Regions from separate parts of the Bradyrhizobium sp. WSM471 genome, predicted to be linked through region 2. Evidence: predicted binding sites of a transcription regulator. Region 2 holds the regulator's gene; the other holds the start of a gene.
What was found. The regulator PhoB, encoded in region 2, activates phosphate uptake and scavenging genes when phosphate is short. The targets are predictions, from matches to a motif close to TGTCATNNANCTGTCAT.

Region 1: BRA471DRAFT_RS14600 (Orn/Lys/Arg decarboxylase N-terminal domain-containing protein) is a predicted target of PhoB. The motif match lies at 10,666-10,682, and genes of this name have one in related genera.

Annotation. Positions count from the first base shown of each region.
Region 1 is NZ_CM001442.1:3,349,915-3,364,756, forward strand. It holds gene BRA471DRAFT_RS14545 (adenine deaminase) at 1-163, shown strand, start outside; gene gcl (glyoxylate carboligase) at 315-2,105, shown strand; gene hyi (hydroxypyruvate isomerase) at 2,117-2,902, shown strand; gene BRA471DRAFT_RS14560 (2-hydroxy-3-oxopropionate reductase) at 2,915-3,802, shown strand; gene BRA471DRAFT_RS14565 (DUF1236 domain-containing protein) at 3,917-4,300, shown strand; gene BRA471DRAFT_RS14570 (antibiotic resistance protein VanZ) at 4,343-4,720, opposite strand; gene BRA471DRAFT_RS14575 (thiamine pyrophosphate-dependent enzyme) at 4,797-5,399, opposite strand; gene BRA471DRAFT_RS14580 (thiamine pyrophosphate-binding protein) at 5,411-5,977, opposite strand; gene BRA471DRAFT_RS14585 (hydroxyacid dehydrogenase) at 6,256-7,305, shown strand; gene BRA471DRAFT_RS38855 (hypothetical protein) at 7,465-7,677, shown strand; gene BRA471DRAFT_RS14595 (GNAT family N-acetyltransferase) at 7,682-8,257, opposite strand; gene BRA471DRAFT_RS14600 (Orn/Lys/Arg decarboxylase N-terminal domain-containing protein) at 8,264-10,621, opposite strand; gene BRA471DRAFT_RS14605 (xanthine dehydrogenase family protein molybdopterin-binding subunit) at 10,724-12,925, opposite strand; gene BRA471DRAFT_RS14610 (xanthine dehydrogenase family protein subunit M) at 12,933-13,949, opposite strand; gene BRA471DRAFT_RS14615 ((2Fe-2S)-binding protein) at 13,946-14,437, opposite strand; gene BRA471DRAFT_RS14620 (Lrp/AsnC family transcriptional regulator) at 14,578-14,842, opposite strand, start outside.
Region 2 is NZ_CM001442.1:7,512,575-7,527,416, forward strand. It holds gene BRA471DRAFT_RS34395 (Hsp33 family molecular chaperone) at 1-861, opposite strand, end outside; gene argF (ornithine carbamoyltransferase) at 1,152-2,099, opposite strand; gene BRA471DRAFT_RS34405 (aspartate aminotransferase family protein) at 2,099-3,301, opposite strand; gene BRA471DRAFT_RS34410 (GcrA family cell cycle regulator) at 3,757-4,269, shown strand; gene phoB (phosphate regulon transcriptional regulator PhoB) at 4,474-5,181, opposite strand; gene phoU (phosphate signaling complex protein PhoU) at 5,196-5,912, opposite strand; gene pstB (phosphate ABC transporter ATP-binding protein PstB) at 5,923-6,747, opposite strand; gene pstA (phosphate ABC transporter permease PstA) at 6,744-7,589, opposite strand; gene pstC (phosphate ABC transporter permease subunit PstC) at 7,594-8,583, opposite strand; gene pstS (phosphate ABC transporter substrate-binding protein PstS) at 8,683-9,696, opposite strand; gene BRA471DRAFT_RS34445 (ATP-binding protein) at 9,840-11,138, opposite strand; gene BRA471DRAFT_RS34450 (lysylphosphatidylglycerol synthase domain-containing protein) at 11,172-12,227, opposite strand; gene BRA471DRAFT_RS34455 (hypothetical protein) at 12,679-12,981, opposite strand; gene BRA471DRAFT_RS34460 (OmpA family protein) at 12,984-14,378, opposite strand; gene BRA471DRAFT_RS34465 (polysaccharide deacetylase family protein) at 14,542-14,842, shown strand, end outside.

The DNA.
Region 1 (14,842 bases), 3.6 Mb from region 2:
GGAAGAGGTCAAGGTGCTGAAGAAGGAATGGGCGGAAGCCGGCTGCACCATCCCCTACATGGGCTTCAATCTGATTCCTCTATCGGTCATTCCGGAAATTCGTATCACCGACAAGGGCCTCGTGCTGGTGCCGCAGATGCAGCTGGCGCCGCTGTTCGAGTGATCGCTTTCACGGATATCTCGATCTAACCGATTGAGACCGCCGCGATTTTTCCGCGGCTGCCGCATCGTGGAAAATAAAATCGATATCGTTGAGTGCGGGGCTTGCACGCCTGATGATCTCGCTCGCTGACTCAACTCAAGCGAGGTCCGATATGGCGAAGATGCGAGCGATCGATGCGGCCGTCCGAATTCTGGAGAAGGAAGGCATCTCGACTGCCTTCGGCGTTCCCGGGGCCGCGATCAATCCGCTTTACTCGGCGCTGAAGAAGCGCGGCTCGATCCGCCATATCCTGGCGCGCCATGTCGAGGGTGCCTCGCACATGGCCGAGGGCTATACTCGGGCCAAGGCGGGCAACATCGGCGTCTGCATCGGAACCTCGGGGCCGGCGGGCACCGACATGATCACCGGGCTCTATTCGGCGATCGCCGATTCCATCCCGATCCTCTGTATCACCGGGCAGGCGCCGCGCGCGCGGCTCTACAAGGAAGATTTCCAGGCCGTCGACATCGAATCGATCGCAAAGCCCGTGACCAAATGGGCGGTGACGGTGCGCGAGCCGGCGCTGGTGCCGCGCGTGTTCAGCCAGGCGTTTCATGTCATGCGCTCAGGGAGGCCGGGACCGGTGCTGATCGACATGCCGCTCGACGTGCAGCTCGCCGAGATCGAGTTCGACGACGAGACCTACGAGCCGTTGCCGGTCTACAGGCCAACCGCGAGCCGCAAGCAGGTCGAGAAGGCGCTGGAAATGCTCAACGCCGCCGAACGGCCGCTGATCGTCGCGGGCGGCGGCGTGATCAATGCCGACGCCTCGGATCTGCTGGTGGAATTCGCCGAGATCGCCAACGTGCCGGTCGTGCCCACGCTGATGGGGTGGGGGGCCATCCCCGACGACCACGTGCTGATGGCCGGCATGGTCGGTCTTCAGACCAGCCACCGCTACGGCAATGCCACCATGCTCGAATCCGATTTCGTGCTCGGCATCGGCAATCGCTGGGCAAATCGCCACACCGGCTCGGTCGAGACCTACACCAAGGGTCGCACCTTCGTGCATGTCGACATCGAGCCGACCCAGATCGGACGCGTGTTCAATCCCGATCTCGGCATCGTCTCGGACGCGAAGGCCGCGCTCGAACTGTTCGTCACCGTCGCCAGGGAATGGCGCCGGTCAGGCAGGTTGCGCGAGCGCCAGGCGTGGCCCGCTTCTTGCCGCGACCGGAAGAGGACGATGTTGCGCAAGAGCCATTTCGACAACGTCCCGATCAAGCCCCAGCGCGTCTACGAGGAGATGACCAAGGCCTTTGGCCGTGACACCTGCTACGTTTCCGTGATCGGCCTGTCGCAGATCGCCGGCGCGCAGTTCTTGGGCGTCTACAAGCCGCGCAACTGGATCAATGCCGGGCAGGCGGGACCGCTCGGCTGGACGCTACCCGCGGCGCTCGGCGTGCGCGCGGCGTGTCCTGATCGCGACATCGTCGCGCTGTCCGGCGATTACGACTTCCAGTTCCTGATCGAAGAGCTCGCAGTCGGGGCGCAATTCAATCTGCCCTACATCCACGTCGTCGTGAACAATTCCTATCTCGGTCTGATCCGCCAGGCCCAGCGCGGCTTCGACATGGACTACCACGTCCAGCTCTCGTTCGAGAACATCAATGCGCCGGAGCTCGGCGGCTACGGCGTCGACCATGTCGCCGTGGCCGAGGGGCTCGGCTGCAAGGCGATCCGTGTCACCGATCCCAAGGATTCGCAGGCTGCGTTCGCGACCGCGCGCGAATGGATGGCGAAGTACCGCGTGCCTGTCGTAGTCGAGTTCATCCTCGAACGCGTCACCAACATCGCGATGGGCACGGAAATCGACAACATCGTCGAATTCGAGGAGGTGCTGGATCTGCCGCTCGACGAGGTCGCGACCGCGCGGCCCGGCGTGCTGCAGCCGGCGGAATAGGGAACAGCATCATGCCGAAATTCGCCGCAAACCTCACCATGCTTTTCAACGAAATGCCGTTCGTGGACCGCTTCGCCGCAGCCAAAGCGGCGGGCTTTTCCGGGGTCGAGTACCTCTTCCCCTATGAATTCGACAAGGCGCAGTTGCGCGAGCAGCTCGACAGCCATGGGCTGACGCAGGTGCTGCACAATCTGCCGGCCGGCAATTGGGCGGCAGGCGAGCGCGGCATCGCGATCCTGCCTGATCGTACCAGCGAGTTCAGGGACGGCGTGTTTCGCGCCATCGACTATGCCAAAGCGCTCGATTGCGAGCAGCTCAACTGTCTCGTCGGCATCGCGCCTGTCGATGCCGACCCGCGCGAGCTCAACGAAACGCTGGTCGGGAATCTGCGGTTTGCAGCGTCGACTCTGGCGCGCGAGAACATCAAACTTCTGGTCGAGCCGATTAACACGCTCGACATTCCCGGCTTCTTCCTCAGCGGCACCGAGCAGGCCGTGCAGCTGATCTCCGAGGTGCGCTCCAACAATCTGTTCATCCAGTACGACATCTATCACATGCAGATCATGGAGGGCGATCTCGCACGTACCATGCAGGAATATCTGCCGCAGATCGCGCATATCCAGCTCGCCGACAATCCCGGCCGCAACGAGCCCGGCACCGGCGAGATCAACTATCCCTTCCTGTTCCGCCATCTCGACGCGATCGGCTATCGCGGCTGGATCGGTTGCGAATACAAGCCGCGCACCACGACGCTGGAAGGCCTGTCCTGGCACGCCACGCAGACTTTCGAGACCTGAGGAAACGCTGACATGATCGACATCGGCTTTATCGGACTTGGCACCATGGGACGGCCGATGGCCGGCCATCTTCTGGCCGCAGGCCATCGCGTTCTCCTGCACGATGTCGGGCCGGTCGCACCCGAGCTGATCGCCGCCGGCGGCGTTGACTGCAAGTCAAGTAAGGAGGTCGCGGAGGAGGCGGATGCGGTCATCATCATGGTGCCGGATACCCCGCATGTGGAGGCCGTGCTGTTCGGTAACGACGGCGTCGCGGGCGGCATTTCCAAGGGCAAAATCGTGGTCGACATGAGCTCGATCTCGCCGCTGGCGACCAAGGAATTTGCGAAGAAGATCGAGGCGCTCGGCGCGGATTATCTCGACGCCCCGGTGTCAGGCGGGGAGGTCGGTGCCAAGGCGGCAAGCCTCACCATCATGGTCGGTGGGCCCGAACGCGCCTTCAACACCATGAAGCCGATCTTCGACCGGATGGGAAAGAACGTCACCCGGGTCGGCGCCAATGGCGATGGTCAGACGACGAAGGTCGCCAACCAGATCATCGTCGCGTTGACGATCGAAGCGGTCAGCGAAGCGCTGCTGTTCGCGTCGAAAGCCGGTGCGGATCCGGCGCTGGTGCGGCAGGCCCTGATGGGCGGCTTTGCGTCGTCGCGGATTCTAGAAGTGCATGGTGAGCGCATGGTGAAGCGCAATTTCGATCCCGGTTTCCGCATCGAGCTGCACCAGAAGGATCTCAACCTCGCGCTTGAAGGCGCCCGCGCGCTCGGCCTGTCGCTGCCGAGCACGGCAGTGGCGCAGCAATTGTTCTCGTCTTGCACCGCGCATGGTGGCAAGGGCTGGGATCACTCGGCGATGGTGCGGGCGCTGGAACTGATGGCGGGGCACGAGATCGCCGCGGCCTGAACTGTTACCGGGTAACAGTCTCCGTTGTGGTTCTGCCTGGATCCGGCGGGGAACCGGAACAATGATCCGGCCCGGCGGTTGAAGGCGCACAACAATCACTGGAGACATAAGCACATGAAAACCCGTCTTGCGATTTCGTTGGTTGCCGCGTCGCTGCTGGCGTCCAGTGCGGCCTTTGCTCAGTCGACGACCGAACAGGGCGCCAGGAACGGCGCACGCGCGGGCGGCGACATCGGCGGCCCGGTCGGAGCGATGGTCGGTGGTACCGTCGGTGCGGCGGTCGGCGCTGGTCTGGAAATCCCGAATGCGATCCTCGGCGGAATTCCGCGCGACGATTCCGTCGTGGTCCACGAGCGCGTCGTGGTCGGCGAGCCCCTGCCGCCGACCGTGGTGCTGCGGCCCGTGCCGAATTACACCGAATATCGCTATGCAGTCGTGAACGATCGCCGCGTCATCGTGGAGCCGCGCACCCGCCGCGTCGTCAAGATCATCGACTGATCGATCAGAGCGTGAGCTTTGAAGAGACGGCCCTGCGGAGCGTCACTCCGCGGGGCCTTGGCTCGTCAGGGCCGAATTTGCACGAAACCGCGTCATGGCCCAATCGGTGATGGCTGCCAGCGCGAAGCCGACGCAGGTGGTGCCGGCATCGACCAGAAAGTCCTCCAACCGCGCATGCCGTCCCGGTGCCCAGAATTGCATCAGTTCGAGCAGGCCGATCAGCACCACGGCGATCGCCGTGGCCGACAGGCGGCGGCGCGGATAGGCGAGGCCGAAGGCTAGTCCCACCAGGACGAAGGCAAGGGCATGTTCGCCGTCCTGGCCAAGGTCGGAATGGGGCCGCAGGCCGGGCGGACCGAGGGTTGCAAAGGCGACGGCGGCGGCAAGCAGCCAGGCAGAGGAGCGAACCAAAATGGACATTCGCACCGCTTAGCACGGATTGCAGCCGCCTGCCGAGGCGCCAGGATCAGATCGCCGTGTAGTTAATGACGAAACGTTAAAGCGGCTCGCGCACGCCAAGGCCGTGCATGAAGCGTTCCCGGATTTGTACGGGATCGCGTCGGGTGGCGCCGACGCCGGGCTTGTCATCGATGCGGACGGCGATCAGGCTGGGCTCGCCGACCGACATGGCTTGCTCGACCAGACGCTCGAAATCCTCCTCGTCTGCGGCCCAGGCGCTGTTGGCAAGCCCGGAGCCGGTCGCGATGGCGACGATGTCAGCTACGTTCGCGGCCGGCGTCGGCTGCGCGCCGGTGATCTGGTAGATGCCGTTGTCCATCACGATCATGACGAGGTTCTTCGGCTTCAACGCTGCAATCGTCGAGAGCGCGCCGAGCTGCATCAGCAGCGAGCCGTCGCCTTCGAGCGCAAAGACGCGCCGGTCCGGCTGCGCCAGCGCCACGCCCAGCGCGATCGGAAAGGCGAGCCCCATGCTGCCGAGCATGTAGAAATTCTGCGGACGGTGGCCGGCGGCCCAGAGGTCGAAATTGGTGTTGCCGATGCCGCCGATCACGGCTTCCTCGTGCTCGAGTTTCGCGATCAGGCGCGAGGTGACGTCGAAGCGGTTCATCACTTTGGTGTTGCGCGCGTCGGTATTCATTTGGGCCGGCCTCACTTGTCGAACACCTTGCCGCCCGTGAGCAGCGGGTTGAGGATCAGGGCCACCGGCGCCTGCGTCGTGACGGCCTGCTTGATCGAACGGTCGGCAATGAATTCGAGCTCGTCGAGCCGGGTGATGGTGTGATGCTCCAGCGCCAGCGAATCCAGCACCGGACGCATGGTGCGGCAGACCAATGACTGGCCGTAGTTGAACTCGCCGAGCGTGCCGCGCTCGGACACGAACATGATCAGTGGAATCTGGTAGGGCACCGCGAGCGAGGCCAGCACGTTGGCGAGCGTCGCAAAGCCCGAGGTCTGCATCAACACCGCGCCCCGCCGTCCGCCCATCCAGGCGCCCGAGACGATGCCGACGGCCTCCTCCTCACGGGCGGTGGCAAAGGTGGTGAAGAAGGGATCGGCATGCAGGTTCTTGATCAGCGGCGTCAGCACGCGGTCGGGCACGTAGGGGACGAGGCTGATCTCGTTCCGCTTCAGCGTTTGTAGGATGATGCCGTGCCAGCTCTTGTCCCTGGAGGTCTGCGCCGCCTCGGACGAGGTTTGTTGCTCCGCAATCGGCATTGCGTTCTCCCTTCGGCCGCGCATGCTTCTTGGTCTTTGCCATTGTCTTGGGCGTTGTCTTAGCCCTTGTCTTGGCCGTCGCGGCGGTCTGCCGAACTTGACGCAGGCAGCGGGATTGTCAACATGTCCGGGCTGCACCGTGATCTGCGCCAGACGGCCTGCCGCGGCCGGTGCCGCCGTGTCATAAGCGGCAACAACAAGAGAACGGAGGAACGCATGACAGGAGTGCGCGAAGCGCTGGCCCTGCGGATCTCCTGGAGAGAGCCGGAAGGGTCCTGATGTCCGTCAACAGCAAGCGCGTCTTCTACGTCAAATATCTGGCCAACCCGATCTATATCGACATTCTGAAGGCGCGGCCCGATGTCCGGCTCGATCGCATCGAGAACGAGAGCCCCGAGGAGTATTTCGCGCCGATCATCGAAGTGGCTCATGTCTACCAGATCGGCGCGGCCCGTGACGAACTGGCCCCGCACTTTCATGTCGATGCTGCCTTCCTGAAGCGCGCGCCGAACCTGCTGCTCGTCTCCAGCAACGGCGCGGGATTCGATCCTGTCGACGTCGAGGCCTGCACCGATGCCGGCGTGCTGGTCGTCAACCAGTCCGGCGGCAACGCCCACTCGGTCGCCGAGCATGCGTTGGCGATGATGCTGACGCTGTCCAAGCGCATCATCCAGTCCGATCGCAAGCTCCGCAGGGAGTCCAACGTCAACCGCAACGAACTCGTCGGCAACGAGATCGAGCACAAGACCGTCGGCATCATCGGCCTCGGCAATGTCGGTCGCCGCATCGCCGCGTTTTGCAAGGGCCTGTTCGGCATGAAGGTGCTGGCCTACGATCCGTACCTGACGGCCGAGGTGATGGCCGAGCGGGGCGGCGAGAAGGTCGAGCTCGACGAGCTCTTGCGCCGCGCCGATTTCGTCTCGATCTCCTGCCCGCTCGACAAGGGCAGCCGCAACATGATCAGCGTGCGCGAGTTTGGGTTGATGCAGCCGCATGCGTACTTTATCACCACCGCGCGCGGCTTCATCCACGATGAAGATGCGCTGCTCCAGGCATTGCGTGACAAGCGCATTGCGGGCGCCGGTCTCGACGTCTGGTCCAAGGAGCCGCCGCCGCCGGAGCATCCGCTGCTCCAGTTCGATAATGTGCTGGCGAGCCCGCATACGGCCGGCGTCACGATCGAGGCGCGGCAGAACATGGGCCGGATCGCCGCCGAGCAAGTGCTGCAGACGCTCGACGGCAAGCGCCCGCCGCGCATCATCAATCCCGAGGTCTGGCCACGCTATGCGGAGCGATTCAAGCAGGCGTTTGGTGTGACGCCGGCGTAGTCGGCTGTCGCTTTGTCCTTCCGTGGGCGGCGCTCCTGCCGCCTAATGATCGGCGGGGGGGGGGAACCGCGCCCGACTTTGATCCGCGTCAAAATCTCCCTCCCGGATTCCGCCTAAATGGGATTAGAGTGAGCGCCGCCGGGGCAGGCAGGAGGTCCCATGTCAACTTATGTGGTCAGGTTCATGAAGGACGTGCTCGGCCAGTACGGCCGGCAGATCGAGGTGTGCCAGGGCACGCTCGAGATCGACGCTTCCGACGAGGACGAAGCCAGAGAGCGGGCGAAGGCGAGGTTTTGCGAGGACCAGGCGTTGCACCACTGGTCGTTGCATGCCGACCGCATCCAGGTCAGACCGGCTGACTTTCCATCGTGAGGGCCTAGCGCCGGGGCGCCGTGACAGGTGGCGCAGTGACGCCAGCGCCGAGCGAGCGCTGTACCATGACGGTGTCGGACCAGTGACCGTGGCGATAGGCGACACCACGCAGAAGGCCGGCGCGCGCGAAACCGAACTTCTCGTGCAACGCCAGCGAGGGGGCATTGTCGGCATCGATATAGCCAATCATCTGGCGGAAGCCGGCGGCTGCACAAGCATCGATCAATTCCTGGAGCAACAGCCGTCCGACCCCGCGGCCAAGATGCTCGTGGTGGACGTAGATCGAATGCTTGGCGGTGTAGCGATAGGCTGGACGCTTGCGGAACAGCACGGCGTAGGCATAGCCCACGACTTCGCCGCGGTAGGCCGCGACCAGATGCGGCAGGCGGGTCTGCTTCAGGTTCTTGCGCCGGTCGCGCAGATCGTCCGGCTCGGGCGCACCGGTTCCCTCGACGTCGCGCGGCACGCCGTTGCGGACGTGATGGCGGTAGATCGCCAGCATCGCCTCGACATCGCTCTCGCGTGACGGCCGGACCAGGACCGGCCCGTCATCCGGGCGCGCAACCGCAGTTTCGTTCATCGGCACCTACTCGGTAACGACGTAAGTATAGAGCCCGATGCGCCCCTGCGCATCGATCTCCTTGTAGACGCCCTGGATTTCTACGTCGAAGCCCGGGAACGTGTTGAAGCAGGTCTCGAACATCTTGAGATAATCCAGCATGGGCTTGGCCCGTTCCGTCAGCCGCTCGCCGGGCACGATGGTGGCGATGCCGGGGGGATAGACCACGAAGGGTGTGGTGGCGATACGGCCCGTGATCGCCTCGATCGGCAGATAGTCGACATCGTTGCGGAACAGGTAGCGCGCGGCATCGCGGGGCGACATCGCGATGTCAGGCATGTGCTCGGGCATGAACTGTCGCGCCTGAAGCGCGCTGACGTCGGCGGCGCGAAAGAATCGGTGCATCTCGCCGCAGAGGTCGCGCAGCCGCACGCCGGCATAGCGCGCCTGCCGCCGCTGGGAGAACTCCGGGATAACGTCCGCAAGCAGCGCATTGTCGTCGTGCAGCCGCTTGAAGGCGACGAGACCGGAGATCAGCGTGCCCGCCTTGCTTGCCTCGACGCCCGGGGTAAGCAGGAAGAGCAGGGAGTTGAGGTCGTTCTTCTCGGGGACGATGCGGTTCTCGCGGAGATATTGCGCGACGACCGGAGCGGGGATGCCGTGATCGACATAGCCGCCGGTGATGCGATCGAAGCCGGGCGTGAGCAGCGTCAGCTTGTTCGGATCGGTCATGGCGAAGCCCTCGCTGAGGCCAGGGAAGCCATGCCAGGCGCTGTCGGGGGAGAGCTGCCACAGCGCAGGATTGGTGGCGAGCTCGTCGGTGGAGAGTGTTTCCCAGGCGACGTTGTGCGAAGCGCCGGCGTGGCTGACATCGGGAATGGCGACGCGATCGGGGACGAAGGGTTCGAAGAACCAGCGCCGGTCCGGATTCTGCTCCTTCTCCTCGAACTCCCTGCGCATCGCGCGGATCTTCTTGCGCAGCTCGATGCCGAGCCGGATGGTGTCGTCCCACAGCACTTCGCCGGAGCGGCCCTTCATCATCTGCGCGCCGACGTCGAGCGAGGCGAACAGCGGGTAGAATGGCGACGTGGAAGCGTGCTGCATGAAACTTTCATTGAAGCGGCGGTGCTCGACGCGTCGCTTCTGGCCGCGGATGTGACGATCCTTGATGTGGATTTGGGATGCCTGCGAGAAGCTCGCAAGCTGCTTGTGGGTCGACTGCGTCGCGATGATCCCGGGTGCCTCGGGGGGAAGGTTCGCCAGCCCCATGGCGAAGCGGCCTGCATAGAGCGGGTGGAACTTCATGAAGCCGGCCCAGGCCTCGTCGAACAGGATGTACTCGCAGAGATGGCCGATGCGCTTCAAGATCATCTCGGCGCTGTGGATGGTGCCGTCATAGGTGCACTGCTCGACCACGGCGACGCGGAACGGCCGTTCCTTGCGCCAGGCGTCCTTGTCCGTGACCAAGGGATGATTGCGGATTGCCTCGCGCAAGGTTTTCTCGTCCAGCATGTCCCAGCGCATCGGGCCGATCAGGCCCCAGGCATTGCGGATGGTCGGCACGTAGACCGGGACGCCGCCATTGATCATCAGCGCGCCGTGATGGGCGGCCTTGTGGTTGTTGCGGTCGAACAGTACGAGATCGCCGTCGGTGACGAGGGCGCCGAGCGCAACCTTGTTCGAGGTCGAGGTGCCGTTGAGCACGAAATAGGTCTTTTCCGCGCCAAAGATCTGGGCGGCTTCCTTCTGTGCCTTCAACGCCGGTCCTTCATGGGTTAGGAGGTCGCCCAGGTCGAGCACAGAATTGTCGAGATCGTCGCGGAACACGGACTCGCCGAGATGTTCGACGAAGACCCGTCCGATGGGGCTGCGGTTGTAGAACACGCCGCCATTGTGGCCCGGACAGGTCCAGAGCTGGTTGCCCTCCTCGGCATAGTCGACCAGCGCGCCGAAGAACGGCGTCTTCAGCGTCTCCGCATATTGCTTCAGACGGCTGATCAGGTTCTTGGCGATGAAGGTCGGTGTCTCCTCCGACAGGAAGACATAACCGTCGATGAAGTCGAGCACCTCGACCGGGAGATCCTCGAACCGCTTGCGCCGGATCAGGAGGATGATCGGGAAATCGAGGCCGCGTCGCCGCATCAAATTGATCAGCGCCGAGGTCTTGCCCTCCAGGCCCTTCTTGCCCCAATCCACCACCATGCAGCCGATCGCGGCATCGGTCTGCACCGCCATCTCCGCGTCCTCCAGCTTGCGGGCGCGAACGACCTCGAAGCCGGAACGCTGGATCTCCTCGATGATCTGGTTGAAGCGCACGCCTTCGAGGTCGTCGGCGTCGAACACAGGTGCGGCGAACAGGAAGTTGAAGCGCTTGAAATAGTCCATTGTCCATCCCGAATGTGCGAGACCGACAGGTCTCGACACATTTGATGACAGCTGGATGACAGGGGCGCGATCCCGAGCGAGCCGGGTCGGATGACCGGCGGCTCAGTCGAGTAGCTTGTCCAGTGTGATCGGGAAGCGGCGGATGCGTTTGCCAGTGGCGTGATAGACGGCGTTCGCGATCGCGGCCGGGACGCCGACGATGCCGATCTCGCCCAGCCCCTTGATGCCGAGCTTGTTGATACGATTGTCCGGCTCGTCGACGAAGATCACGTCGATGTCGTGAACATCCGCATTCACGGGAATGTGGTACTCGGCGATGTTGGCGTTCATGATCCGGCCAAAGCGGTGATCCATCACCGTCTCCTCGTGCAGTGCCATCCCGATTCCCCAGACCACGCTGCCCATGATCTGGCTGCGGCCAGTCTTGGTGTTGAGAATCCGCCCGGCCGCGACGGCGCTCACGACCCGCGTCACGCGGATGACGCCCAGCTCTTCGTCCACCTTGACCTCGGCAAAGACGGCTGAATGGGTATTGCGCGCGTGCTTCTTGTCCTCACCGAACTGGTTGAGCTTTTCCTTCTCGATGCGTTCGACGCCGCCATGGCGCATCGCGTCGGCGATCGAGACCGCACGGCTGGTGTCGCTGGCCCCGGCAATGCTGCCGTCGATCAGGACCGTATCGGCCAACTCGGCGCCGGCAAGCGGCGAGCCTGGGATTTTCCCGGCCAGACCTAACAGCTCCTTGCGCACCTCCTCGGCGGCTGCGAGCACCGCATGTGCGCTCGAGGCAGCCATCCAGGAGCCGCCCTCGACCGGCGCCTGCGGCAGACTGGAATCTGCGAGCCTGACGCTGATGTTCTCGATCGGCAGGCCCAGCGCATCGGCCGCGACCTGCGCGACAATGGTGTAGGTGCCGGTGCCGATGTCGGATGCGGCGCAGGACACCTCGGCATGTCCGTTCGACGTCAGCACGATACGGACGGCGACCGGCATCTGCAGTGCTTCCCACACACCCGTCGCCATGCCCCAGCCGACCAGATCCTTGCCGTCGCGCATCGAGCGCGGTGCAGGATTGCGTTTGCTCCAGCCGAAGGCGTCCGCGCCGCGCGCGTAGCATTCGCGCAACTGCTTGCTGGTGTAGGGCAGGTTTTCGCTCTGGTCGCGATCCGAGTAGCACTTCAGCCGCAGTTCGATCGGGTCGAGCTTGAGTGCCACGGCGAGCTCGTCCATCGCGCATTCGAGCGCGCAGACGCCCGACGCCGCGCCCGGTGCGCGCATGTCGCAGGGCGTGGAGACGTCAAGGTGAACCAGCTTGTGGGAGAAGCGGCTGTTCGGGCTCTTGTAGAGCTGTTCGGCCCAGCCGGTATCGTTGCGTGCAAAATCCTCATAGCGCGAGGTGACGGCAGTGGCCTCGTGCGTGACCGCATCGAGCGTACCATCTGATTTCGCGCCCAGCGCGACGCGTTCGATGGTCATCGGCCGGTAGCCGAGCCCGTACATCTGCTGCCGCGTCAGCACGACGCGAACGGATCGCTTCAGCGCGAGCGCGCCGAGCGTTGCCAGTACCACCTGATATTGCGGCCGCAAGCCGGAGCCGAAGGCGCCGCCGACGTATGGCGAGACCACGCGAATGTCATCGGGCTTCTTGTCGAACACGCTGCAGAGAAATTTGTGGACGTTCTGGACGCCTTGGGTCTTGTCGTAGATCGTGAGCTTGCCACTGCTGTCCCAGACCGCCGTGGTCGCATAGAGCTCCATCGGGTTGTGATGCTCGGTCGGTATCACGTAGTCCGCCTCGTGGCGCACGTCAGCTCCCGCAAGGGCGGCTGCGGCGTCGCCGCGCGGCTTATGCGGCTTGTCCTTCTCGGCAGCGTTGCTGCGCTCGCCTTCGAGGTCGGTCGCAAAACCATGCTGCTCATATTCGACCCGCACCAGCGTCGCGGCGAATTTCGCGGTTTCCCAGTCCTCTGCGACGACAAGTGCGATCGGCTGGCCGTTGAACTTGATCGTGTCATCGTAGAGCGGGCGGAAAGGCGACCCGTCCGGTGCAACCTCGTCCTTCCAGGACTCGTCGTTGTCGGCGAGCGGCGGACGGTTCGCATGCGTGAGCACGTCGAGCACGCCCTCGACCTGCAGCGCCGCACTGCTGTCGAGGCGTGCAATGCGCCCGCGTGGAATGGTGGCCTCGACGACGAAGCCATGGAGGAGCCTGTCGGCCGGAAATTCGCCGGCGTATTTGGCGGCCCCGGTGACCTTGGCCCGGCCGTCCACACGCGACGTTGGCGTTCCGACATAAGCGTTCATGGGGTCCTCACGCGATCTTCTTGTGGGCCTGAGATTGCGGCGTGGCGTTCGCCGCCTGTGTCAGCGTCCGCACGATGGCGCGGCGTGCGAGTTCGACCTTGAAGCCGTTATGGGAGCGGGCCGTTGCTCCCTGGAGCAAGAGTTCCGCGGCGCGGGCGAAATGGTCGGGCGTCGCGGCCTGGCCGCGCAACGCCGCTTCGGCTTCGAGGCTGCGCCAGGGCTTGTGAGCCACGCCGCCGAGCGCCACGCGTGCCCCGCTGATCGCGTTGCCCTGCAATTCGAGCGCGGCGGCAACCGAGACCACAGCAAAAGCATAGGACATGCGGTCGCGAATTTTCAGATAGCTGTTGTTTTGAGCAAAGCCGCCCGGCGGGAGTTCGATCGCCGTGATGATTTCGCCGGTGCCGAGATTGGTATCGACATGAGGCTTGTCGCCGGGCAGCCGATGGAAATCGGTCAGCGCGATGGTGCGTTCGCCGGAGGGACCCGCGATGTGCACGCGCGCATCGAGCGCGGCAAGCGCCACGCTCATATCGGATGGATTGGTGGCGATGCAGGCGGCGCTCGTACCCAGGATCGCATGGTTGCGGTTCAGCCCGTCCATCGCCGAGCAGCCGCTGCCGGGATGTCGCTTGTTGCAGGGCGTGGCCGTGTCATAGAAATAAGCGCAGCGCGTTCGCTGCATCAGATTGCCGCCAACGGACGCCATGTTGCGCAATTGCGCCGAAGCGCCGGCCAGAATGGCGCTCGCGAGCAGGGGATAGCGCTGCTCGATCAATGGATGGTAGGCGAGGTCCGAGTTCGGCACCAGGGCGCCGATGCGCAAGGACCCGCCGGGTGTCTCCTCGACCTTGCGCAGCGGCAGGCGGGAAATGTCGATCAGCCGAGTGGGGCGTTCGACATTCTCTTTCATCAGGTCGATCAGATTTGTGCCGCCGGCAATGAGTTTTGCGCCGGGATCGGCGGCGAGCAAGCGGATGGCGTCGGCGACATCATTGGCTCGAGCGTACTGGAAGTTGTTCATGGCTGGCCCATTGCCTGCTGGATGGCGGCGACGATGTTCGGATAGGCGCCGCAGCGGCAGAGGTTTCCGCTCATCAACTCCCGGATCTCGTCGGCATCTTTGGCACGGCCTTCGGCGAGCAGTCCGGCCGCCGAACATATCTGTCCCGGCGTGCAATAGCCGCACTGGAAGGCGTCATGGTCGATGAAAGCCTGTTGCAGGGGATGCAGCGCGCCATCCTTGGCAAGACCTTCGACGGTCGTGATCTCCGCGCCGTCCTTCATGACGGCGAGCGTGAGGCAGGAATTGACGCGCCGGCCGTCCACCAGCACCGTGCAGGCGCCGCACTGACCATGGTCGCAGCCCTTCTTGGTGCCGCTCAGCGCAAGATGGTCGCGCAAGGCATCGAGCAGCGTGGTCCACGGCACGAGATCGAGCGTGTGACTGACGCCGTTGACGACAAGCTGAATCGGAATGCGTTCGGGAATCTGATGCGTGAGATCGCCCATGTCCTGCTCCCTGCGACGGCGACGATGCCGGACGTCAGCCGTGTCGACGCGGGGGGCACGCCTCCGACGGCCAATAGCGCCCAACGGACCACCGGCCGGTTGGTTCCTTGGAGGCAATTCGCCTTTCCGAGAGGTTGCGGTCAGCGCTTTGCTTCGCCGAACACCACATTCGGCACGGCGCGGTTGACAACCTCGCGCAGCGCGAAGCTCGATTGTACCCGCGCGACGCGCGGCAGGCGCGACAGCTCCATGCGGTGGATGCGCTCGAAATCCTGGATGTCGCGGGCGAGCACGATCAGAATGTAGTCGTCGGTCCCCGACATCAGGAAGCAGCGCACGACGGACGGGCATTTCACCACCTCCGCCTCGAACGCCTTCAACGCCTCGTCGCTCTGGCTTTCCAGC
Region 2 (14,842 bases):
TTGCGCCTTCAAGGGCAGCGGATTGAACACGCGCACGCCGCGCTCGTGGAACAGGCGGTAGAGCAGCCGCTCGCCGGACAGCTCCGGATCGATCAGCTCGACGTCTTCGACGGTCTCGATCAGCGAGCGCGCCTCGACCCAGGCATCGTCTTCAGCGACGGCATGCACTTCGACGCCCTCGGGCGCATCGCCGGGATGCAGATCGGCCTGCCGCGCGCGCTCGGGCGCCTTCGGCAGGAACTGCATCAGCATGCCGCCGGCACGCCAGCGATGCTTGCCGCCGTCATTCGAACGCCATTCCTCGCCGACGGCGAGGCGCACGCGGGTCGGGATCTGCTCGGAGCGCAGGAAATATTCGTGAGCGGCGTCTTCGAGGCTGCCGCCGTCGAGCGCGACCAGGCCCTGGTAGCGGCTCATGTCGGGGCCCTGGTCGATGGTCATGGCGAGATGACCGTGGCCCAGCAGCGCGCCGGAAGTCTTGCCGGAATCCTGGACTTCGCCGAGGCGCGCGGCGTCGTAGCGCGCATAGGCGCGCAGGCGATCCGGCGCCTGGTAGTCCACGACCAGGAACGACACCGGACCGTCGGTCTGCGCCTGGAGGATGAAGCGGCCCTCGAATTTCAGCGAGGAGCCGAGCAGCGTAGTCAGCACGATGGCCTCGCCGAGCAGCTTGCCGACCGGCGCGGGATAATCGTGCTTGGTCAGGATCTCGTCGAGCGCCGAACCAAGCCGCACCAGCCGACCGCGCACGTCGAGCGCGTCGACCTCGTAGGGCAGCACGGCGTCATCGATCGGAACCGCGGATGGCGCGCGAACCGGGCCTTCGGGCCCGGTTTTCATGTCAGGGGATTGGGAAACCATGGCGCTTATCTGGGGTCGGAAGGCGGAATTGGAAGGGGGGTTGGGGAACTGTACGAAGCAACCTCAACCTCGGTGTCGTCCCGGACAAGCGCTAGCCGCAGATCCGGGACCCATAACCACAGGATTACGCTACTGCGCGAGATGACAACTCCGAATCCTCGCCAAACGACTTCCTGTGGTTATGGGTCCCGGATCGGCGCTCCGTTCTGGACAACGCTACGCGTTGCCAGAAGCTGCGCTTGTCCGGGACGACGATCATATGTGAGGTGGCCGCCGGGATTCCAGCGAGATCACTTCACCTCGTCGAAGCACCAGGCCAGAATGCCCTTCTGCGCGTGCAGGCGGTTTTCGGCCTCGTCGAACACGACGGATTGCGGACCGTCGATCACCTCGTCGGTGACCTCCTCGCCGCGATGGGCGGGCAGGCAGTGCATGAACAGCGCATCGGGCTTGGCCAGCGACATCAGCTGGGCATTGACCTGATAGGGCTTGAGCACGTTATGGCGGTGCTCGCCTTCCTTGTCGCCCATCGACACCCAGGTGTCGGTCACGACACAATCGGCGCCGCGCACGGCGGCTTCGGCATCCGTGCCGAGCATGATCGGCGCGCCGGTCGCCTTGATGAAGTCGCGCATCGCTTTTTTCGGCGCGAGCTCCGGAGGCGTCGCGACATTGAGCTGGAACTTGAAGCGCTCGGCGGCGTGCGCCCAGGAGGCGAGCACGTTATTGTCGTCGCCGGTCCAGGCCACGGTCTTGCCCTCGATCGGGCCGCGATGTTCCTCGTAGGTCATGAGGTCCGCCATCACCTGGCAGGGATGCGAGCGCCGCGTCAGGCCGTTGATGACGGGGACGGTAGCGTTCGCAGCGAGCTCCAGCAGCGCATCGTGATTGAGGATGCGGATCATGATGGCATCGACGTAGCGCGACAGCACGCGCGCGGTGTCGGCGATGGTCTCGCCGCGACCGAGCTGCATCTCGGCGCCGGTGAGCATGATGGGCTCGCCGCCGAGCTGGCGCATGGCGACATCGAAAGACACCCGCGTCCGCGTCGAGGGGCGCTCGAAGATCATCGCCAGGGTCTTGCCTTCGAGCGGCCTGACCGGCTGATGCGCCTTCTGCTTCGCCTTCATCGCGGAGGACGCGGCCAGCATGCGCTTGAGCTCCGACAGCGGCAGCTCGTTGATATCGAGAAAGTGCTTCGGTGTTTTCTTGGGTGCTTTATCGGGCGACTTGCTCATCAGCTTGCCGCCCGCTTGTTGCCGGACAACGCGGTGCAGGCGCGCTCGAGCCGCCCGACGCTGTCCTCGATCTCGGCTTCGGTGACGATCAAAGGCGGCAGGAAACGCACGACATTGTCGCCGGCACCGACGGTGAGCAGCTTTTGGTCGCGCAAGGCGGCAACGAGATCGCCGGAAGGCACCACGGCCTTGATGCCGATCAGGAGGCCCTCGCCGCGCACTTCGCTGACGACATCGCTATGACGGTCGATCACGGAGGCGAGCTTCTGCTTCAGCAGCAGCGACATCCTCTGCACGTGGTCGAAGAATCCGGGCTTGAGCATGACGTCGAGCACGGCGTTCGCAGCGGCGATCGCGAGCGGATTGCCGCCGAAGGTCGAGCCGTGCGAGCCCGGCGTCATGCCGGACGCCGCTTCCGCGGTCGCAAGGCAGGCGCCGATCGGAAAGCCGCCACCGAGCGCCTTGGCCAGCGACATCACGTCGGGTTCGACGCCAAGGCGGCGGTACGCGAACAGATCGCCGGTGCGGCCCATGCCGGTCTGCACCTCGTCGAAGGCGAGCAACAAACCCTTCTCGTCGCAGAGCTGGCGCAACGCCCTCAAGAAGGCGGGCGTTGCCGAACGCACACCGCCTTCGCCCTGGATCGGCTCGATCAGGATGCCGGCGGTCTGCGGACCGATCGCCTTTTTCACCGCGTCGAGATCGCCATGCGCAACCTGGTCGAAGCCCTCCATCGGAGGGCCGAAACCTTCGAGATATTTTGCCGAACCCGTCGCGGCCAGCGTCGCCAGCGTGCGGCCGTGGAAGGCGCCTTCGAAGGTGATCATGCGATAGCGGTCTGGATGGCCCTTTGCCGCGTGATAGCGGCGCACGACCTTGATCACGCATTCCAGCGCTTCGGCGCCGGAATTGCAGAAGAACACGAAGTCCGCGAAACTTTCATTGCACAGGCGCGCGGCGAGCTTTTCGCCGTCCGGGCTCTGGAACAGGTTCGACATGTGCCAGAGCTTCGTGGCCTGCTCCTGCAACGCCGCGACCAGCGCCGGATGGGCATGGCCAAGCGCATTCACCGCCACCCCGGAGGTGAAATCGAGATAGCGCTCGCCGTTGGTCGCGATCAGCCAGCAGCCTTCGCCACGCTCGAAACCGAGGTCGGACCTGGCGAAAACGGGGAGCAAATGCGGCGCTGCGCTGTTAGTCATGACGGTCACTTGAATGTTGCGGACGGCGTGAGCGTGCATTGCGCAACGCACCATCGACCGGCCCGGAAAACGAAACGTGCCGCCTCTTGAGGGCGGCACGCACGACTATCTTAGGCCTGGTGAAACGGGTGTCAATGCCGCCCGGAAAGCCTCGCGAAACGCTGAATCCGTAGTCTTGCGGTGCCGATTTTGCGGGATTTAGCCACGGAACATGTGGAAGCGAGTCGGCGGACTCTTGCGCGGGAGTCACGCCATATTGTAGCGTTTGGATTGTCAGATACGACATCTCGTGCAGTGGTTCTGATCTTTAAGTCCTTATGTACCGGCGTAAACGTTCGGGCGTTCAAGACGCGCCCGGCGAGCCTTAAGGGATTCTGGCGGCACGGGTTTTTGAAGGCTTAGGCATTCGCTGCGAGGCCCCAGGATGGCTGGCGCGCAGCGAGGGAAAGGGTGCAATGACGGTTTTGACCTGGTCCGATGATCGCGTCGAGCAGCTGAAAAAGCTCTGGGAGGCCGGACTTTCGGCCAGCCAGATCGCGGCGGAGCTCGGCAATGTGACCCGCAATGCCGTGATCGGCAAAGTGCACAGGCTCGGCCTTTCGGGCCGCGCCAAGAGCCCATCATCGGCAGCGCCGCGGCCGCGCAAGGCGCGCCCCGCGCAGCACATGATGCGGGTGAGCCGCCCGATCTCGCGCGGCAACACCGCGCTGGCGCAGGCGTTTGAGGTCGAGGCGGAGCCGGATCCGGTCACCTACGACAACGTGGTGCCAATGAGCCAGCGGCTGTCGCTGCTGGAATTGAACGAGGCGACCTGCCACTGGCCGGTCGGCGATCCCTCCAGCCCGGACTTCTTCTTCTGCGGTGGAAGGGCGCTGTCCGGCCTGCCCTATTGCGCCCAGCACTCGCGCGTCGCGTACCAGCCGGCGTCGGATCGGCGCCGCGCACCGGTGAAGCCGGGTCCGCGCTAATCACGGCAAGTCGTCGCGCGAAGACAGTTCAATTGGAGTGTCGTCCTGGCGAAAGCCAGGACCATACTCCGAGCACGCAGTTGTTGCGCGAAAGGGGTCACTCCGAGTCTTCGCCAAACCACTCCCTGTGGTTATGGGTCCCGGATCAGCGCTCGCTTCGCTCGCTTGTCCGGGATGACGGCTGAGAACCTCAAGCCTGCAACCCTACACCTGCTCCGCCTTCGCGAAGCGATCATCCAGCGCGTAGCCGGCGCCGCGGACGGTGCGGATCGGGTCCTGCTCGCGGCCGAGATTGAGCAGCTTGCGCAGGCGGCCGATATGCACGTCGACGGTCCGCTCGTCGATATAGATGTCGCGGCCCCAGACGCTGTCGAGCAGCTGCTCGCGCGAGAACACCCGCCCCGGGTGCTCCAGGAAGAACTCCAGCAGGCGATATTCGGTCGGACCGAGATCGATCGGCCGGCCCGAGCGCGCCACGCGGCGCTTGTCGCGGTCGAGCTCGATGTCGCCAAAAGCAAGGACGGTGGCGAGCCGCTCGGGGCTTGCGCGCCGCAGCAGGCCCTTCACGCGCGCCAGCAGCTCCGGCACCGAGAACGGCTTGACGATGTAATCGTCGGCGCCGGTCGCAAGACCCCGCACCCGCTCGCTCTCCTCGCCGCGCGCGGTGAGCATGATGATCGGGAGCTGCTTGGTCTCGGGACGGGTGCGAAGCCGCCGGCACAATTCGATGCCTGACAGGCCCGGCAGCATCCAGTCGAGCACGATCAGATCGGGAATGTGCTCCTTGAGACGGGTGTCGGCGTCGTCGCCGCGCATCACCGTCTCGACGTCATAGCCGTCGCCTTCGAGGTTGTAGCGGAGAAGCTCGGTCAGGGCTTCCTCGTCCTCAACCACCATAATGCGTGCGCCCATCGGGTCGTCGCTCCTTAAGTGTTCGGTACCGTGTTGGCGAAGGTCGTCATGTCGCCCTTCGGCCGCTTGTCGGTGATCGCCTGGCCCTCGATCATGTAGAACACGGTCTCGGCGATGTTGGTGGCGTGGTCGCCGATCCGCTCGATGTTCTTGGCGCAGAACATCAGGTGAATACAGAACGAGATGTTGCGCGGATCCTCCATCATGTAGGTGAGGAGCTCGCGGAACAGCGAGGTGCAGATGGCGTCGACTTCCTCGTCGCCCTTCCACACCGCCATCGCCGCCGGCAGATCATGCGCGGCATAGGCGTCCAGCACCGACTTGACCTGCTGCTGCACGAGGTCGGTCATGTGCTCGAGGCCGCGGAACAGCTTGAGCGGATGGAAGTCCGTCTCCAGCGCCGCGACGCGCTTGCCCATGTTCTTGGCGAGGTCGCCGATGCGCTCGAGATCGGTCGCGACGCGCATGGCGCCGACGATCTCGCGCAGATCGACCGCCATCGGCTGGCGGCGGGCGATGGTGAGCACCGCGCGCTCCTCGATGCGCTTCTGCAGCGCGTCGAGCTCGGTGTCGGTGGCGACGACGCGCTGCCCGAGCGGGACGTCGCGGCGGATCAGTGCGTCGACGGACTCGACGATCATGCGTTCGGCGATCCCGCCCATCTCCGCAACCAGGCGGGTGAGTTCCTGGAGGTCGGTGTCGAAAGCCTTTGCGGTATGTTCGGAAGCCATGTCGCGTCTCCTAGCCGAACCGGCCGGTGATGTAATCCTGCGTGCGCCGGTCGGTCGGCGACGTGAAGATCTTGCTGGTATCGTCGAACTCGATCAGCTCGCCGAGATACATGAAGGCGGTCTTGTCGGAGACGCGCGCCGCCTGCTGCATGTTATGGGTGACGATCGCGATCGTGTAGTCCTCGGACAGCTCCTGGATCAGCTCCTCGACCTTGGCGGTCGAGATCGGGTCGAGCGCCGAACAGGGTTCGTCGAACAGGATCACCTCGGGCCGCACCGCGACGGTGCGGGCGATGCAGAGGCGCTGCTGCTGGCCGCCGGAGAGCGACAGACCGGAGGCGTTGAGCTTGTCCTTGACCTCGTTCCACAGTGCGCCGCCGCGCAGCGCCTTCTCGACGCGGCCGTCCATCTCGGACTTCGATATCTTCTCATAGAGACGGATGCCGAACGCGATGTTCTCGTAGATCGTCATCGGGAACGGCGTCGGCTTCTGGAACACCATGCCGACGCGGGCGCGCAGCAGATTGAGGTCCAGCTTGCCGTCGAGGATATTGGTCTGGTCGAGCATGAGCTGACCGGTGGCGCGCTGGCCTGGATAAAGGTCGTACATCCGGTTGAAGATGCGCAGCAGGGTCGACTTGCCGCAGCCCGACGGACCGATGAACGCCGTGACGCGATTGGCGCCGAGCGTCAGGTTGATGTTCTTCAGCGCGTGGTGCTCGCCGTAATAGAAGTTCAGGTTGCGCACCGTCACCTTCGGAGGCGCCTCCGGCAGCGCCGCCGTCTGCGGCAGACCCCCGGCCGCGCTCATCGACGATAATGAAAGATCACTCATTTTGCGGTCCTCTCGGCGCCAAGGATGCGCGCGCCAATATTCAGGGCAAGAACGGTCAGGGTGATGAGCAGCGCACCGCTCCAGGCCAGCTGCTTCCAGTAGGCATAGGGGCTCTGCACGAAGTTGTTGATGGTGACAGGCAGGTTCGCCATCGTCTTGTTCAGGCCGAGGCTGAAGAACTGGTTCGACAGCGCGGTGAACAGCAACGGCGCGGTTTCACCGGCGACGCGGGCGGTCGCGAGCAGCACGCCGGTGATGAGGCCGGAGCGCGCGGCGCGATAAGCGATCCGCTTGATCACCAGCGAACGCGGCAGGCCGAGCGCCGAGGCCGCCTCGCGCAATGCGTTCGGCACCAGCAGCAGCATGTCCTCGGTCGTGCGCAGCACCACCGGGATCACGATGACCGCGAGCGCGAGTGAGCCCGCGATCGCGGAGAAGCCGCGCATCGGCACCACCACCGCGCCGTAGATGAACAGGCCGATGATGATCGAGGGCGCCGAGAGCAGGATGTCGTTGATGAAGCGGATCACCGAGGTCAGCTTGTCGTTGCGGCCGTATTCGGCGAGGTAGGTGCCGGCAAACATGCCGAGCGGCGCGCCGATGCCGACGCCGATCACGGTCATGATCAGCGAGCCGACGATGGCGTTGAGCAGGCCGCCCTCGTTCGATCCCGGTGGCGGCGTGTTCTCGGTGAACAGCTGGACATTGAGTCCCGCCAATCCGTTGTAGAGCAGCGTGATCAGGATCAGCGCGAGCCAGGTGACGCCGAAGGCAGTTGCGGCGATGCAGAGTCCGCGAACCACGATGTCCTTGCGGCGGCGGCGTGAATAAATCGGGTTCATGGCGCTAGTTCCCCGCCTTCTTTTCCAGCCGCATCAGCATCAGCCGCGCCGCCGCGAGCACGAAGAACGTCAGCACGAACAGCAGCAGGCCGAGCAGGATCAGGCCGGACTGGTGCAGGCCGTCGCTCTCGGCGAACTCGGATGCGATCGCCGCCGAGATCGTGGTGCCGGGGGCGAAGATCGACGAGGAGATCCGGAACGAGTTACCGATGATGAAGGTCACTGCCATGGTCTCGCCGAGCGCACGGCCCAGCGCCAGCATGACGCCGCCGATGACGCCGACGCGGGTGTAGGGGATCACCACGCTGCGGACCACTTCCCAGGTGGTGCAGCCGACGCCATAGGCGGCTTCCTTCAGCACCGGCGGCACCGTCTTGAACACGTCGACCGAGATCGAGGTGATGAAGGGCAGCACCATGATGGCGAGGATCAGCGCGGCATTGAACAGGCTGAGATAGGACGGGGGACCCGCGAAGATCGCGCCCAGCACGGGCACGCCGTCGAAGATCTTGATCATGAAGGGCTGGAACGTGTTGGCGAGGAACGGACCCAACACGAAGAAGCCCCACATGCCGTAGATGATCGAAGGGATGCCGGCGAGCAGCTCGATCGCCATGCCGATCGGGCGGCGCAGCCATTGCGGGCAGAGCTCGGTGAGGAAGATCGCAATGCCGAGACCCACGGGAATGGCGATCAGCATCGCGATGAAGGACGTGACGAGCGTGCCGTACATCGGGCCGAGCGCGCCGAGCACCGGCGGATCGGCGGAGGGCGCCCAGCGCTGCGTCCACAGGAACGAGACCCCGAATTCCTTCATCGCCGGGAAGGCGCCGACGATCAGCGAAATGATGATGCCGCCGAGGATCAGAAGCACCGAGATCGCGGAGAGCCGCGTGATCCAGTAGAAGGTGACGTCGCCGAGCTTGAACGCGCTCAATGCCTTGGCGCGATCGTACGGTCCGGCGTCGTCGATTACATCGCTCTGAACGGCCATCTCTGCCACGCCGGTCCCCTGTACTAAAATATTATACGTTTTTTGTTGGTCCGTGCCCCGGATGCGGCGCAGCGCATCCGGGGCACGAGCGTCGCGAACCTAGCTCTTGATTTCGGCAGCCCAGGTCTTCTCGATCAGCTGAACGACCGGGTCCGGCATCGGGATGTAGTCGAGCTCTTCAGCCGCCTTGTCGCCGTTCTTGAAGGCCCAGCGGAAGAACTTGATGGCTTCCTGCGAGGCCGCCTTGTCGGTGGCGTCCTTGTGCATGAGGATGAAGGTCGCCGCCGTGATCGGCCAGGACTTCTCGCCGGGCTGGTCGGTCAGGATGACGTAGTAGCCGGGAGCCTTGGCCCAGTCGGCGTTGGAGGCGGCCGCCTGGAAGGCTTCGACGGTGGGCTGCACCGGCTTGCCGGCCTTGTTGACGAGACCGGTGTAGGTCAGCTTGTTCTGCTTGGCATAGGCGTACTCGACGTAGCCGATCGAGTTCTTGGTCTGGCTGATGTTGCCGGACACGCCTTCGTTGCCCTTGGCGCCGACGCCGACCGGCCACTCGACCGCGGTACCCTCACCGACCTTGCTCTTCCAGTCCGCGCTGGCCTTGGCGAGGTAGTTGGTGAAGTTGAAGGTGGTGCCCGAACCGTCCGAACGGCGGACCACGGTGATGGCCTCCGAGGGCAGCTTCACGTTCGGGTTCAGCTTCTTGATCGCGGCGTCGTCCCATTTGGTGATCTTGCCGAGATAGATGCTGGCCAGCGTCTCGCCGTCGAACACCATCTCACCGGGCTTCACGCCCTCGATGTTGACGACGGGAACAATGGCGCCCATCACCATCGGCCACTGGACGAGGCCGTCCTTCTCGAGCTGCTCTGCCTTGAGCGGCGCGTCGCTGGCGCCGAAGGTCACGGTCTTGGCCTGGATCTGCTTGATGCCGCCGCCGGAGCCGATCGACTGATAGTTCAGACCGTTGCCGGTCTCCTTCTTGTAGGCGTCAGCCCATTTGGAATAGATCGGGAACGGGAACGTCGCACCGGCACCCGTGATGTCGGCAGCAAAGGCCGCCGTCGTCGATGCGGCAACCAAGCCAGCAGCAACGATCGTTTTGAGGAAATTCATGCTGGTCTCCATACAGGGGAGCGAAGCGCCATCAGCGCCCGATCGCGCTCCCCGTGCCGTCCCTTTAGGAGCGGACAGCTGAGCTTTTACGAAGGTTTGGTGACAGTCGGATGACAGTGTTAAGTGGCTGAAATTGCTGGAATTTAGCTCAGAGCCGCAGGCTTGCCCTGGGGAAAACAGGCGGTGAAAGTGGCGCCCTGTCTGGGCACGCTTTCAATCAAAAGCCGCCCGCGATGACGGTTAAGAATATGTTTCACCAGCGATAATCCGAGGCCCGTGCCGCCCTGCGAGCGGCTGTCGCCGACATCGACCCGGTAGAAGCGTTCGGTCAACCGCGGCAAATGTTCCGGCGCGATGCCGGGGCCGAAATCCCGGACCAGGACCCGGATTTCCTGAGTTCCATCAGGGGCGGCGCCTGATATCAGCGACACGATGATGCGACCGCCGGAGGCGCCGTATTTGAGCGCGTTCTCGATCAAATTCTCGAACAGGCGGAGCAGCTCCTCGCGGTCCCCCGCGATCAGCACCGGGGTCTCAGGCAGCTCGGTCTCGACCTCGACCTGGCGTTCCCGCGCCAGCGGCTCAAGCCCATCGGCGACCTGCAAGATGATCGGCAGCAGGTCGACCAGGGTGTCGGGCCGCACATGGGCCGACAGCTCCACCCGCGATAGCGACAAGAGATCGTCGATCAGGCGCGCCATCCGGGTGGCCTGATTGTGCATGATGCCGAGGAAGCGCTCGCGCGCCTTGGGATCGTCCTTGGCCTGGCCCTGGAGCGTGTCGATGAAGCCCGACAGCGCGGCCAGCGGCGTGCGCAGCTCGTGGCTGGCGTTGGCGACGAAATCGGCCCGCATCTCCTCGACCCGGCGCAGCGGCGTCTGGTCGTGGAAGGTCATCAGCATGCATTTGTCGGCGCCACCGAAGCTCGTCGGCACCGGCACCGGCGTGATGGTCAACTCCATCCAGCGATCGACCGGGACATGGTCGAGATAGGTCGCGCGCCGCGGCTCGGTGGTCGCGATCGACTCGCGCAGCGCCGTGATGATCTCGGGCGAGCGCAGCGCGAACTGGGCGAGCTCATTCCGGCGCAGCGCCGGCGCGAGCTGGGCGGCCGCGGCGTTGAGATGGATGACGCGGCCGGCGCGGTCGAGCAGCACCGCGGGATCGGGCATGCCGGCGACCACCGCGGCCACCGCCGCGCTCTCGACCGGATTGACGCGGCGGGTCTCCTCGCGCGAGGCGGCGGTATCGTGCAGGCGCCACGGGATCAGCGCTGCGGCGGCGATGCAGAGGAACACCGCAATCGCATGCAGTGCCGACAATTCGCCCAGCGAGACCACCACCGACAGCGCCAGCGCCGCGGCGATCAGGATGACGGTCGAGTGCCGCAGCCGGTCGGACCAGGGCTGGGAGGAGGGAGAAGATGGGGCGTCGATCGCCATCGGGGCGGGCTTCTCCAAAGGACCTTGCGCCGGTCAGGCGCCGCTGTCGCTGCGCTTTCTCACGTAAGCGGCTTCAGGTGCGGGGCCGGGGTCGAGCTTGAGCGCCGCCTGCTGCAGGCGTTTCGATCGTGCGCCGATGATAACTTCGCGAAACGTCAGCAAGATTACAGAAATGACGAAAGGGGACAGATAATAGAGGACGCGGAACAGCAGCATCCCGCCCAGCAGCTCCTCCCGGTCCATCTGCCAGAGCCCGACCAGCATGGCCGCGTCGAAAACGCCAAGGCCTCCGGGCGAATGGCTGGCAAAGCCGAGCAGCGTGGCCGAGACGAAGATCACCGCGACCACCACGAAGCCGAGATTGGGCTCGTCGGGGACCAGCACGTACATCGCCAGCGCGCAGAAGCCGAGATCGATGATGCCAATCGCGATCTGGAGCAGCGTCAGCGGACCGCCCGGCAGCATCACGGTCCAGGGCCCGCGGCCGACCATCCGCGGCTGGGTCCAGACCCAGACCACGTAAGCGACCAGCCCGACGATGATCATCATCGCCAGAGTCCGGTTCAGCCAGGGCGGAAGCTGGTCGATCGAGGCCGCGGCCTCCGGATGATAGGAGATGCCGAGGCCCAGCACCGCGGCATTGCCGAGCCAGAAGGTCAGGCCGGCGAGGAAGCAGATCTTTGCGACGTCGATCGCGTTCAGGCCGTGGGCGGAATAGATGCGGTAGCGCACCGCGCCGCCGGTGAAGACGCTGGCGCCGACATTGTGGCCGATCGAATAGCTGGTGAAAGCGGCGAGCGCGTTGATCCGATAAGGCACGTGGGCGTGGCCGATCGCGCGCACGGCGAACAGGTCATAGAAGGTCAGCGTGAAATAGCCCGCGGCGACGAACAAAGCCGCCAGTGCAATCTGGCTCGGCTCGGTGCTCTTGATCGCCTCGAGGACTTCGTTGACATCGATGCCGCGCAGCATGTGGTAGAGCACATAGCAAGCGATACCGATGACCGCGACGCTGATCACAACTCCAAGCTTATGCAGGATTTGCTTCTGGCGCAGAAACGACATCGCCCTGCGTATGGCTTCCAGCATCTAGACCTCGAACAACGCTTCAGCGGCCGGGGTGGCCGGCGAACAGGCGGACGACGCACGGGCACGCGACGAACCCTCGCTGCCGGTCCCGGCATCGCGCATACCCGCTATCCCTCCACTAGCGCGTTTCCGGGCGGAGTGGAATTCGGCAATTCGAACAAAAACTCGTGCCTTCAATATTTTAGGCAGGGTTGCGGGCTCCTGAAGCACGGTTTGGCGCTTTCGGCGGCAAGACTGACGCGAATCTCCATGGCAATCCTGCGCAGTGGCCATGAAGTTTTGATGATTTCCACCGCACAATGTTCCGTCACGGCTTAAGCCGACGTCAATCTATGGGGTACCCCCGCCTGTTGAAAGAGGGGAGGCCGGAGCGTTTGTTCACGGTTTTCGATGTGCCGGGACGGCCGCGCAGCCGCGCTCCTGACTTCCGCAGTCAGGGTGCAGGGCAACATCACAGAGCGGCAGGAGGCGCGGTGCGCGCGACCACCCGGTCGCGCAGCCAGGCGCCGATGGCGCCGCCGACGAGGTAGCAGGCGAACATGATCAGGCCGAGGTCGAGCCAGTAGCCGAAGCGGCCGGGGACGACACGCGCGAACGAGGCCGCGACCAGGCCGGCAGCAAGCACGGCGAGCCAGCGCGCGGTCACCTTCGAAGTGCCGTTGCCGCGCTGGACCACCGAGATCCAGCCCATGCAGAAGCCGAGCAGCAGCGAGCCTATCAGCCAGCCCAGATGGAACGAGACGAGATAAGGCATCGTCACCTCACCAGAAATTCGATGCGGCGATTCTGCGCCTTGGCGTCTTCGCTGTCATTGCCGGCGACCGGCTGCGTGCTGCCGTAGCCGACCGCGGTGAAGCGGCTGGCAGGCAGGCCGGCCTTGACCAGATAGTCGATCACCGCCTGCGCGCGCTTCTCCGAGAGTGCCTGGTTGAAGGAATCCTCGCCGTCGGCATCGGTATGCCCGGCGACCTCGATATTGGTGGTGGGACATCGCAATGCCGTCTCGATCAGATGATCGAGAATGCCGGCGGAATCCGGATCGATGTCGGCGCGCTTCGCCGCGAAGCGAATCTTGGCCTTGGCCAAGAGCTCGGAGAACAATTGCTGGCACACGGTGCCGTCGACCGGGCCGGCCGCGGGTTTCACCGTGATTTCCGGCTTGTACTGCCAGTTTTTCGGAAAATCCTTGCCAAGGCCTGTGCGGATGTCGTTGGCGGCACTTTCATAGAGCGCATCGCCCGACAGCTTCACCTCGCGGTCGGACACGACCAGCGTGCCGGTCGACAGTCGCGACAGCGCGCCGAGCGCTGCGACCACGGCGAGGCTGAAGGAACCGGGCGCGCCGACGCTGGCCTTGAGATTGTCGACGACCTTTTCGTTGAAGAATTTCCGCGACGCGCTGGTAGCGATGGCCGCGTGGACATTGTTGTCGGGAACGTAGCCGGTCAGCGTCACCTTCGCAGCCACCGGATCCTTGTAGGCCTGGAAGACGTAAGGCGGCGCCTTGACGTCGTTGGCAGCGATCGAAAAGCCCTCGGGCAGGTTTTTCAGCGCCGCTGCGACCGCTTCGCGGCCGCCGAGATCGCGCGCCATCCCCGACAGGGTGACTTTGGTGTCTGTGATCGTGATCTTGCCGTCCTTGAGCTTGCCGATCTGGTCGAGCAGCAGCATCGCAGCCGCCTCGAACCGCGGCGGTGCGCCGCGCGCCAAACCCATCTGATCGGCCACCTCGGTACCGGCGACCTCCTTGCGGGCCGCCTCGGTCAGGCGGCCCTTCATCGACGGCAAGGGCGCGGAGCCTGACAGCGTCACCCGCACCACGTCGCGTTCGGCGTTCCAGACGAAGGGCTTTGCCTCGGGAACGAGGCGGGTCCGGTCGTCGACCAGGCGCACGCCGGGGACGGTCTCGACCGCCACAACCGCGTCGCGACGCCCCTCCTCGGAAAAGGCGTCCGCAGCCAGGCTGACATCGCGGCCGTCCACCGCGATCCGGGTCTTGTCCAGAACGGTATCCTTTAGCGCCGCCGAGCTGCGGGCGGAAAGGTCCGCCTCGACCGGCAAAGTGTTATTCCAGGCCGCAAATCCCCACATGACGGCCAGGGGGATGAGCCCCGGCCACCATTTGCTGGCCCACCTGAAAAGCTTGTGCATTCGACGACCCGAACTCTGGAACCGGAGACAAAACAAACCCTTGGCAGGCTGTCAAACCGGAAATGACGCCCTTCCGAAGGCCGGGCCTGACAATTGGAATAACTTTTTCTTCAAGGGTTCTTCCGTAAGTTGAAGGTGGAATGCCAAAGTCCGCCAGCGGGTCATGAAACAACTGCGTAACAACGTCATCCGCGCCGGACTGGAAGCACTCTATTTCAGCGGCGCCCACCACCTGTTGCGCCCGCTTTTGTCGGGCGTCGGCGCCATTTTCATGCTGCATCACGTGCGGCCGGCCCGCGCCGCGGCATTCCAGCCGAACCGGCATCTCGAAGTCACTCCTGAATTCCTGCGCGCGACTCTGTGTCATCTGCGCTCGCGCGAGATCGACATCGTCAGCATGGACGAACTGCATGAGCGGCTGGTGCGACGCCGGTTCGACCGCCGCTTCGCCGCCTTCACGCTCG